DNA from 2 places in the Anaerobacillus sp. ABD4_527 genome. Region 2 is predicted to be linked to the other one. Evidence: predicted binding sites of a transcription regulator. Region 2 holds the regulator's gene; the other holds the start of a gene.
The links. The regulator Rex, encoded in region 2, represses fermentation and respiration genes when NADH is low (regulators of the CRP and FNR family bind a similar motif). The targets are predictions, from matches to a motif close to TTGTGAAATATTTCACAA.
Positions count from the first base shown of each region.

Region 1: qoxA (cytochrome aa3 quinol oxidase subunit II) is a predicted target of Rex. The motif match lies at 2,470-2,487, and genes of this name have one in related genera.

Region 1 is NZ_JBSWXZ010000005.1:84,327-88,757, reverse strand. Features, by position in the region: gene qoxB (cytochrome aa3 quinol oxidase subunit I) at 1-1,307, opposite strand, end outside; gene qoxA (cytochrome aa3 quinol oxidase subunit II) at 1,325-2,335, opposite strand; gene ACXAHI_RS19145 (SDR family NAD(P)-dependent oxidoreductase) at 2,673-3,464, shown strand; gene ACXAHI_RS19140 (sucrose-6-phosphate hydrolase) at 3,500-4,431, opposite strand, start outside.
Region 2 is NZ_JBSWXZ010000010.1:6,506-10,936, forward strand. Features, by position in the region: gene ACXAHI_RS20615 (ABC transporter ATP-binding protein) at 1-1,804, opposite strand, end outside; gene moaC (cyclic pyranopterin monophosphate synthase MoaC) at 2,051-2,533, shown strand; gene ACXAHI_RS20625 (redox-sensing transcriptional repressor Rex) at 2,577-3,215, shown strand; gene ACXAHI_RS20630 (twin-arginine translocase TatA/TatE family subunit) at 3,243-3,425, shown strand; gene tatC (twin-arginine translocase subunit TatC) at 3,446-4,207, shown strand; gene ACXAHI_RS20640 (YdiK family protein) at 4,227-4,431, opposite strand, start outside.

The sequences.
Region 1 (4,431 bases), on a different contig from region 2:
TTTGGATACCAGAAGTGAAGGCCTGCAAAACAAGCATACACAGTACCCGAGATCAATACATAGTGGAAGTGAGCGACTAGGAAGTACGTATTATGGTACTGATAGTCAGCTGCTGCCATCGCAAGCATGACCCCTGTCACCCCTCCGATCACAAAGTTCGGTATAAAGGCAAGTGACCACAGCATCGCTGATGTGAATCGTATCCTTCCTTTATATAAGGTGAATAGCCAGTTAAATATTTTAACACCCGTTGGCACGGCAATAAGCATGGTTGTGATAGAGAAGAACGAGTTGACCGCTCCTCCTGCTCCCATCGTAAAGAAGTGGTGAACCCATACGAGGAAGCTCAGTCCAGCGATAACGACCATGGAGTAAACCATCGCTTTATATCCAAAAATGGTTTTACGTGCAAACGTACTGATAATTTCTGAGAACATACCGAATGCTGGAAGAATAACGATATAGACTTCAGGGTGACCCCAAATCCAGAAGAGGTTTGCCCATAGCATCGGCATACCGCCGTCCATTAATGTAAAGAAATGACTTCCGAACAAACGGTCAAATGTCATAAGTGCAAGTGCTACCGTTAGCACTGGGAATGCGAAGATGATGATCACACTTGTGATCAGTGTTGACCATGTAAAGATCGGCATCTTCATTAGCGTCATCCCAGGTGCTCTCATTTTAAGTATCGTCACGAGGAAGTTAATTCCTGTTAACAGCGTACCGATACCTGCGATCTGTAAGCCAAGCAAGTAATAGTTCTGTCCTACACTTGGGCTCAACTCTAGTCCTGCTAATGGCACATAGCTCGTCCACCCAGCAGAAGGAGATCCTCCGATAACGAATGAGATATTAAAGAGCATCGCACCCATGAAGAACGTCCAGAAGCTTACTGCGTTAAGAAACGGATAAGCTACGTCTCTTGCTCCAATTTGGAGAGGAATAACGACGTTCATCAAACCGATCAAAAACGGCATCGCCATGAAAATAATCATGATCGTACCGTGAGTTGTAAAGATTTCATTATAGTGAGAGGAGTCTAGGAATCCTGCGTCTGGAACGGTAAGCTGCGCTCTCATCAAGAGTGCGTCTACCCCTCCACGGAATAGCATTAGGACTGCCGCAATCACATACATAATACCTAATTTCTTATGGTCAACAGTTGTGAGCCACTCTGTCCAAAGCCACTTCCATTTCTTGAAATAAGTAAGAACAAAGATGACGCCGATTAACGTTAAAGCAATAGATACATCGGCACCATATATAAGTGGATCACCTGTGACGAAAAATTCATCCCATTTCATGGTGACTTCCTCCTTCCCTAGTGCGACTCAGAGTGAGTGCCTTTATCTTCAGATTTCGAATGTTCGTCATGGTTTTCATGGTTTTCATGCCCTTCATGGTCATCATGACCTTCATGATCTTTATGTTCGTCATGACCATCATGTCCACTGTGAGATTCATGAGAATTTCCTTCTTTATACTTATCTAACGAAAGACCATTCCGTACTCTTGTTGCATATTCAGCATCCATACCGTGATCGACCCATTGAAGGTGCGTTGAGGAGAACGTCATTTCTTCAGCATGACTTTTCAACATCAACTCGTTGTATTTTTCTTGAGTTAATTCAGGCGCATCTTGTGCCTCATCAACCCATTCTGCATACTCTTCTTCTGTTTGAGCTGTCACAGTAAAGACTTGCTCTGTGAAACCCTCACCTGTGAAGTTAGAATTTCGACCTCGGTATTCCCCTGGTTCATCTGCCTGCAAATAAAGTTCTGTCATCATTCCAGACATTGTATATTCCTGACCACCTAATGATGGAATCCAGAATGAGCCCATCGAATCAGCAGAAGCAAGTTTGAACAAAATAGGACGATCCTCTGGAATGTGGATGTAGTTAACTGTTTCGATATCCTCTTTAGGATAGCTAAACACCCACTTCCAATCGACGGAAGTCGCATGAATAACAACAGGTTCCTTATGCGCTGTTGCTTCAGGCGGCTTTTCTAACGCATAGATTGTTTTTACCGTTGGGATTGCAAGTGCAATCAATATGATGATTGGAATGACTGTCCAAATAATTTCTAGAAATACATTCCCTTCAATTTCTGGAGGTTCATATTCAGGGCCGCTTTTTCGCTCTCTGTATTTCACCAGAATGACTGTAAACAGAACGAAAACGACAACAACAATAAACAGCATTAATCCGATTGAGAATAGAATCAGATTTGCCTGTTGTTCCGCTACAGGTCCTTTTGGATCAAGCACAGTTAAGTTGCTACAACCGCTCAGAACAATAACAGACATGAACATTGCGAAAGCTAGCATCGACTTTATTCGCTTCACCGCAAGGCCACCTTCCTTTCTTTCTCTATAGTAAGATCATAATTTCTACCTTATAAAAGCGCTTGATGACAGTGTTTTACGCTGGTATCTATTATTCTAGCAGGGCGTTAATCAAAATGTGATACACATCACAATGTGTCAAAAGTTGCTCAAGTTTCTATCACTTTTTCGACACATTTCGTACAAACTTTGTACATAATTGTGGAATTTTTTAACCTTAGTAGGCGAGTTTTTCCTAGGGCAGGCAAGTTTATTGAACAACTGTATTTTTATTTGATACAGTTGTTGAGAAACAAAGGTTGTTTGAAAGGAGATTATCATGGATTTACAAATGAAAAATAAGCTAGCTGTCGTTACGGGCTCTACTTCTGGAATCGGAAAAGGAATCGCCGAGGTATTGCTTAAAGAAGGAGCAAACGTCATCGTCAATGGACGTTCAAAGGAACGTGTAGATGGTGTGGTTGAAGAGCTATCTTCATTCGGAGAGGTGGTTGGCATTGCAGCAGACCTTTCACTACAGGATGAAAGTGAACGTTTTGTTGAAGAAGTACACAAACACGGAGCAGTAGATATTCTTGTTAACAATATGGGAATGTTCGAAGTCAAACCGTTCGATCAAGTGACAGATGAAGAATGGATGAATTATTTCCAAACGAACGTCATCAGTGCAGTGAGACTCACTCGAAACTTCCTGCCGTCTATGCTTGAAAGGAATTCAGGAAGAGTACTGAATATCGCAAGTGAAGCAGGAGTTAAACCCCTTTCTCAAATGATTCCATATTCCGTTTCAAAAGGTGCGATGATCAGCCTTTCACGTGGCCTTGCCGAAACGACGAAAGGAACGAACGTAACTGTTAACTCCGTTTTACCAGGACCAACCTGGACTGAGGGGGTAGCTGGCTTCATGAAAGGCGCAGCTGCAGAAGAGAACAAAGATCTAGAGCAATTTACCAAAGATTATTTCAAAGACAATGAACCAACATCTCTTATCCAACGCTTCGCAACAGTAGAAGAAGTTGCAAACACAGTGGCATACCTCGCATCTCCATTATCTTCAGCGATTAATGGATCAGCTCAACGAGTTGAAGGCGGCATCATTCGCTCTGTATAACAAAAAGCCTGGCCAGTCGGCCAGGCTCTTTCATTTTATATAGTGATATGGTTCATAATGTTCCACTTTATTACTTCAATCTTAGCTTCACCTTCGGATTTAAATAGAAGGCTCTTATCTTCTTCAGAAGGAAAGTAGCGCGAGGTGAAAACTTCTTCCCCTCCGTTAATAAACACCTCGATCGATGAGGAATCCACGTAAAAACGCAGTTGTGTAACAGAATCGATCTTACAGCTTCTAGACTCTTCCGTTCCATCAACAAAGCTATTTCGTTTAAAAGTAAGCAATTTTTTATCTGAATCGTACACCATCTCTGCTTCGTTTCTAAACGTAACCGAGAAAGATCCCTTTACCTCTTTTACATTGACAAGCAATTCATATACCTTGCCATTGAGCTCTTTTCGCTCCATCTGCTCATTGGAGAGGCTCGCTTTAATTTCCGTTTTGTTCTGACGCATGTCTTTTAGCTCTTCGACCGGTAGTTGAATCAGCTTTCCATCTCGATAGCGAAGCTCCCGAGGAATCGTTAGGGTATGAATCCATTTATGTTTTCTCGTTGGATGATGCTCTTCATCCTGTTCCGGTACACCCATCCATCCGATAACAAGACGTCTACCCTCTTCATCCTCGGTCGTTTGAGGTGCATAAAATTCAAAACCTCGATCGAGCTCAGTAAACGCATCATGATCAAGGCGTCCTGTTTCATAATCGAGCTTTCCTGATAGATAACCTGTCTGGTACACGTTTTGATAAGTGTAACCCTCTGGTTTAAGACCTTGAGGGGAAAAGAGCAGTACATCGCTTCCATCTAAGTGAAATAGATCCGGGCATTCCCACATAAATCCGAAATCACCAAGCTTCTTGTGTTTGGATGCTGTAACATCACCCTTCAGATTCCAGTTTCGAAGGTCATTTGATTCGAATAGGACAACCCGACCCTCTTCTTCGTTATTTTGTGCCCCGATCA
Region 2 (4,431 bases):
TACAAAGTTCTGCTTCAATTTCATCGATTTTAGCTTCTGCCGCATCAATTTCTTTTTCAATTTCATCGATTCGTCTTAAGATTTGTCTTTCCTGGCGTTTTGCTTCTTTATCTTGTTGAAAACTAGATTTCCCTGATACTTCAGGCTCACTCGATTGTTCCTGCTGTTCAAGAGCGGCCAGTTCAGCGAGCTCTTGTTTCTTTTCTACGTAGTAATCATAGTCACCGAGGTATGATGTGACACCTTCAGTGGATAACTCAAGAACACGAGTGGCGATTCGATTAATAAAGTACCGATCGTGTGAAACAAACAAGATTGTTCCAGGGAACTGGATCAGCGCTTCTTCTAATATTTCTTTACTATCTAAATCAAGGTGGTTCGTCGGTTCGTCGAGTATCAGGAGGTTTGACCTTCGCATCATCAGTTTAGAGAGCGCGAGTCTTCCTTTTTCTCCACCACTTAGTTCTGAGACGATTTTCAACACATCGTCTCCACTGAAAAGGAAGCGGCCTAATACGGCACGGATATCCTTTTCATCTGTTAATGGAAAGTCATCCCATAATTCGTTAAGGACAGTTTTATTTGATGTGAGATTCGTTTGCTCTTGATCATAGAACCCGATCTGAACATTACTTCCGAAGTTTAAATCTCCGCCTAGTAGGGTTTTTCCTGAGACGATCGCCTGCAGGAGCGTCGATTTTCCGATTCCGTTCGGACCAACGAGCGCAACGCTTTCCTGGCGTTTCAAGTCGAACGTAAGCTGATCGTTGATCACCGTACCCGGGTAGCCGATCGATAACTCCCTCACACTCAGTACATCGTTCCCTGTTTGCTTGTCGATCGTAAACGAAATGTTGGCTGATTTCTCATCGCCTTTTGGCTTATCGATCCTCTCCATCTTTTCAAGCTGCTTTCTTCTACTTTGAGCACGCTTTGTCGTAGAGGCGCGGACGATGTTTTTCTGAACAAAGTCTTCTAGTTTTGCGATTTCCTTTTGCTGCTTCTCAAACTCTTTAAGCTGCTGTTCATAGCGCCGATCTTTCTCTTCTAAATAGAAGCTATAATTTCCTTCGAATCGTTCTGCGCGGTTTCTCGAGATTTCATACACCTTGTTCACGATTTTATCGAGAAAATAACGGTCGTGCGAAACGATGAGGATGGCACCTGTGTAGCCTGTTAAATAACCTTCGAGCCATGTGAGTGTTTGGATATCAAGATGGTTTGTCGGCTCATCGAGTATGAGTAGCTCAGGTTTTGTAAGTAAGAGTTTACCGAGCGCAAGGCGCGTCTTTTGCCCTCCGCTTAGACTAGAAATCGGTGTTTTATAATCGAAATCTTTGAAGTTAAGCCCGTGAAGGACCGTACGAATATCCGCTTCGTATTTGTAGCCGCCTTTGTCTTTGAAAGCGACCTGAAGCTGGTCATATTCTTTCATGATACGCTGGTATTCCTGCTCATTTTCATAGATAGATGGGTCGCCCATCTTCTCTTCGTACCGTCGAAGTTCTTTTTCCATACGACGTAGTTCTTCAAAGACGCTAAGCATTTCATCCCAGATCGATAGGTTCGATTCGAGACCCGTGTCCTGAGCCATGTATCCGATCCGTACATCTTTCGGTTTGATGATATCTCCTGAATCATAGGAGAGCTGCCCTGTGATGAGTTTTAGAAGAGTAGACTTTCCGGCACCGTTTCGACCAACGAGTGCCACACGGTCTCTCGATTGTACTTCTAGCTTAATATTAGATAAAATAGGGTCAGCACCAAATGATTTTGATACGCCATTTACTTGTAGTGCGATCATTGTTTCTTCACCTCGAATTTCTCTCTTCTCGTTGTATGTTGAATCGAGCGATTTGCTTGATCTACCATTCGATTACGTTCCTTTAAGTTTATCGTAGTGAGGACAAGGTGGGCAACTACAGGAATGTTCATTAAATGGTAATAAAAATTCTTGTTAAAAAACAGCAAAAAGGATAGAAATGGTGTATAGTCACAAGTAGCAGCATTCCATTTAACCTTCTATCATCTATAGAAGAAAGGGGCAGCCATGAGTTCATTTACTCATTTTAATAAAGAAGGCCGCGCACAGATGGTCGATATTACAGAGAAAACTCCGACTGCTCGTACAGCGGTTGCCAAAACGAGCGTGAAGGTTAGTGAAGAAATTTATACTGGTATCAAAGACGGAAATATGAAGAAAGGCGATGTGCTTCAAGTCGCCCAAATTGCCGGGATTATGGCAGCAAAAAAAACGTCTGATCTCATCCCTATGTGTCATCCGATAGCGCTTTCTGGCGTTGACCTTCATTTCGACTGGGAAGTGAGCGCTTCCTTTTATGAGCTTACAATTGAAGCTCATGTGAAAACAAAAGGAAGTACCGGAGTAGAAATGGAAGCGCTGACGGCAGCATCAGCGGCGGCATTAACCGTGTACGATATGTGCAAAGCGCTGGATAAAGGCATCGTTATCGGGGAAACCTATCTCCTTACAAAAACAGGGGGGAAAAGCGGGGATTACAAGCGCGAGTAGGACAACCATAGATTGAGCGCGGAGGTCAATGTGGAGGGTGTTTATGGATATTGATCAAACAAAAATTCCGCAAGCGACAGCAAAACGACTGCCGCTCTATTATCGCTATTTAAAAAATCTTAGTGCATCTGGTAAACAGCGGGTAAGTTCTGCTGAATTGAGCGATGCGATAAAGGTAGATTCTGCTACCATACGAAGAGATTTTAGTTATTTCGGTGCTCTTGGTAAAAAAGGGTATGGGTATAATGTTCATTATCTGTTATCTTTCTTTAGTAAGACCCTAGATCAAGATGAAACGACCAGGGTAGCTCTCGTAGGAGTAGGTAACCTTGGGACAGCGTTTCTGCACTACAATTTCATTAAGAATAACAATACGAAGATCGAACTGGCATTTGATGCGGATGCAGAAAAAGTAAACCAAGAAATCGGTGGTATTCCGGTCTACCATATCGATCAGTTTAAAGAACAGGTAAAGAAGAACGACATCTCAGTCGTTATCCTTACAGTACCCGTTCATGCTGCTCAGTCGATTGCAGATCAGATGGACGAGGCTGGAATTAAAGGGATCCTGAACTTTACGCCAGCACGTTTGACCGTACCAGATCATATTCGAGTGCATCATATTGACCTGGCAGTTGAACTGCAGGCTCTCGTGTATTTTATGAAGCATTACCCGGTATAAACTTATAATCTTAAGGAGGTGACACGCATGGGAATGGGTGGCGCAAGTATCGCTCTAGTTGCAGTTGTTGCTTTGATCATTTTTGGACCTAAGAAACTACCTGAGCTTGGTAAAGCAGCAGGTAACACACTTCGTGAGTTCAAGAACGCAACAAAAGGTCTAGCAGATGACGACGATGATACGAACGATAAGAAAAAAAACGAACAGTAATCGGTTAGGACGGATAGGGAATGGATGAACAAAAACAATCCATCTATGATCACATAGAAGAATTAAGAAAACGAATCATCATCACAGTCGTCGTCTTAATTCTCTCCTTTATTGCGGGACTATTCATCGCAAAGCCGGTCATCGTCTTTCTCCAGAATGCTCCTGAAGCACAGGGGATTCCGATGAACGCTTTTACATTAACAGACCCGTTAAAGGTTTATTTCAGCTTTGCGTTCCTGGTTGCTTTCATTATGACATCGCCCATCGCTCTCTATCAGCTATGGGCTTTTGTTTCGCCAGGACTTTATGATAATGAACGGAAAGTAACGTTATCGTATATCCCAGCAGTCTTTCTCCTCTTTCTTGGAGGAGTTTCATTTTCATATTTCGTCCTGTTTCCTTTTGTCATCGACTTTGTCGGTAATTTGGCAGAAAGCCTCAACATTCAGGAAATGTACGGCGCAAATCAATACTTCACTTTCTTGTTTCAGTTAACGTTACCATTTGGCTTTGTGTTTCAGCTGCCTGTGATCGTTCTTTTCTTCACGAGACTCGGAATTTTAAATCCTGCCATGCTTGTACAGATTAGGAGATACGCGTATTTTGGACTCCTCGTCATAGCGGGTATGATCACACCGCCTGAAATTATTTCACACCTAATGGTTTCGGTACCACTGTTTTTACTATATGAATTCAGCATTCTTGTGTCTCGCTATGGTTATAGAAAGAGACTACAAGCAGAGGCGAAGCGTCAATTGGAAGAACAGGAAGAAGAAGCATAACAAAAGCGATAGGATAGCCCTATCGCTTTTTGTTTTGATCTTTTTTCTTCAGTTGATTGATTTTCTTTTTAAGTAAAAAGAAGCGAATGGAGTAAGCGAAATCAACTGTGGCGAGCACCATCAGTAGTATCGTCCAAAGGCTCCACATATCTGCATCAGAACGGGCGCTTTGAATCGCAAGGTACGTGAAGATCGAACCGAGCCCTGCGTAGAAAAACCCCATT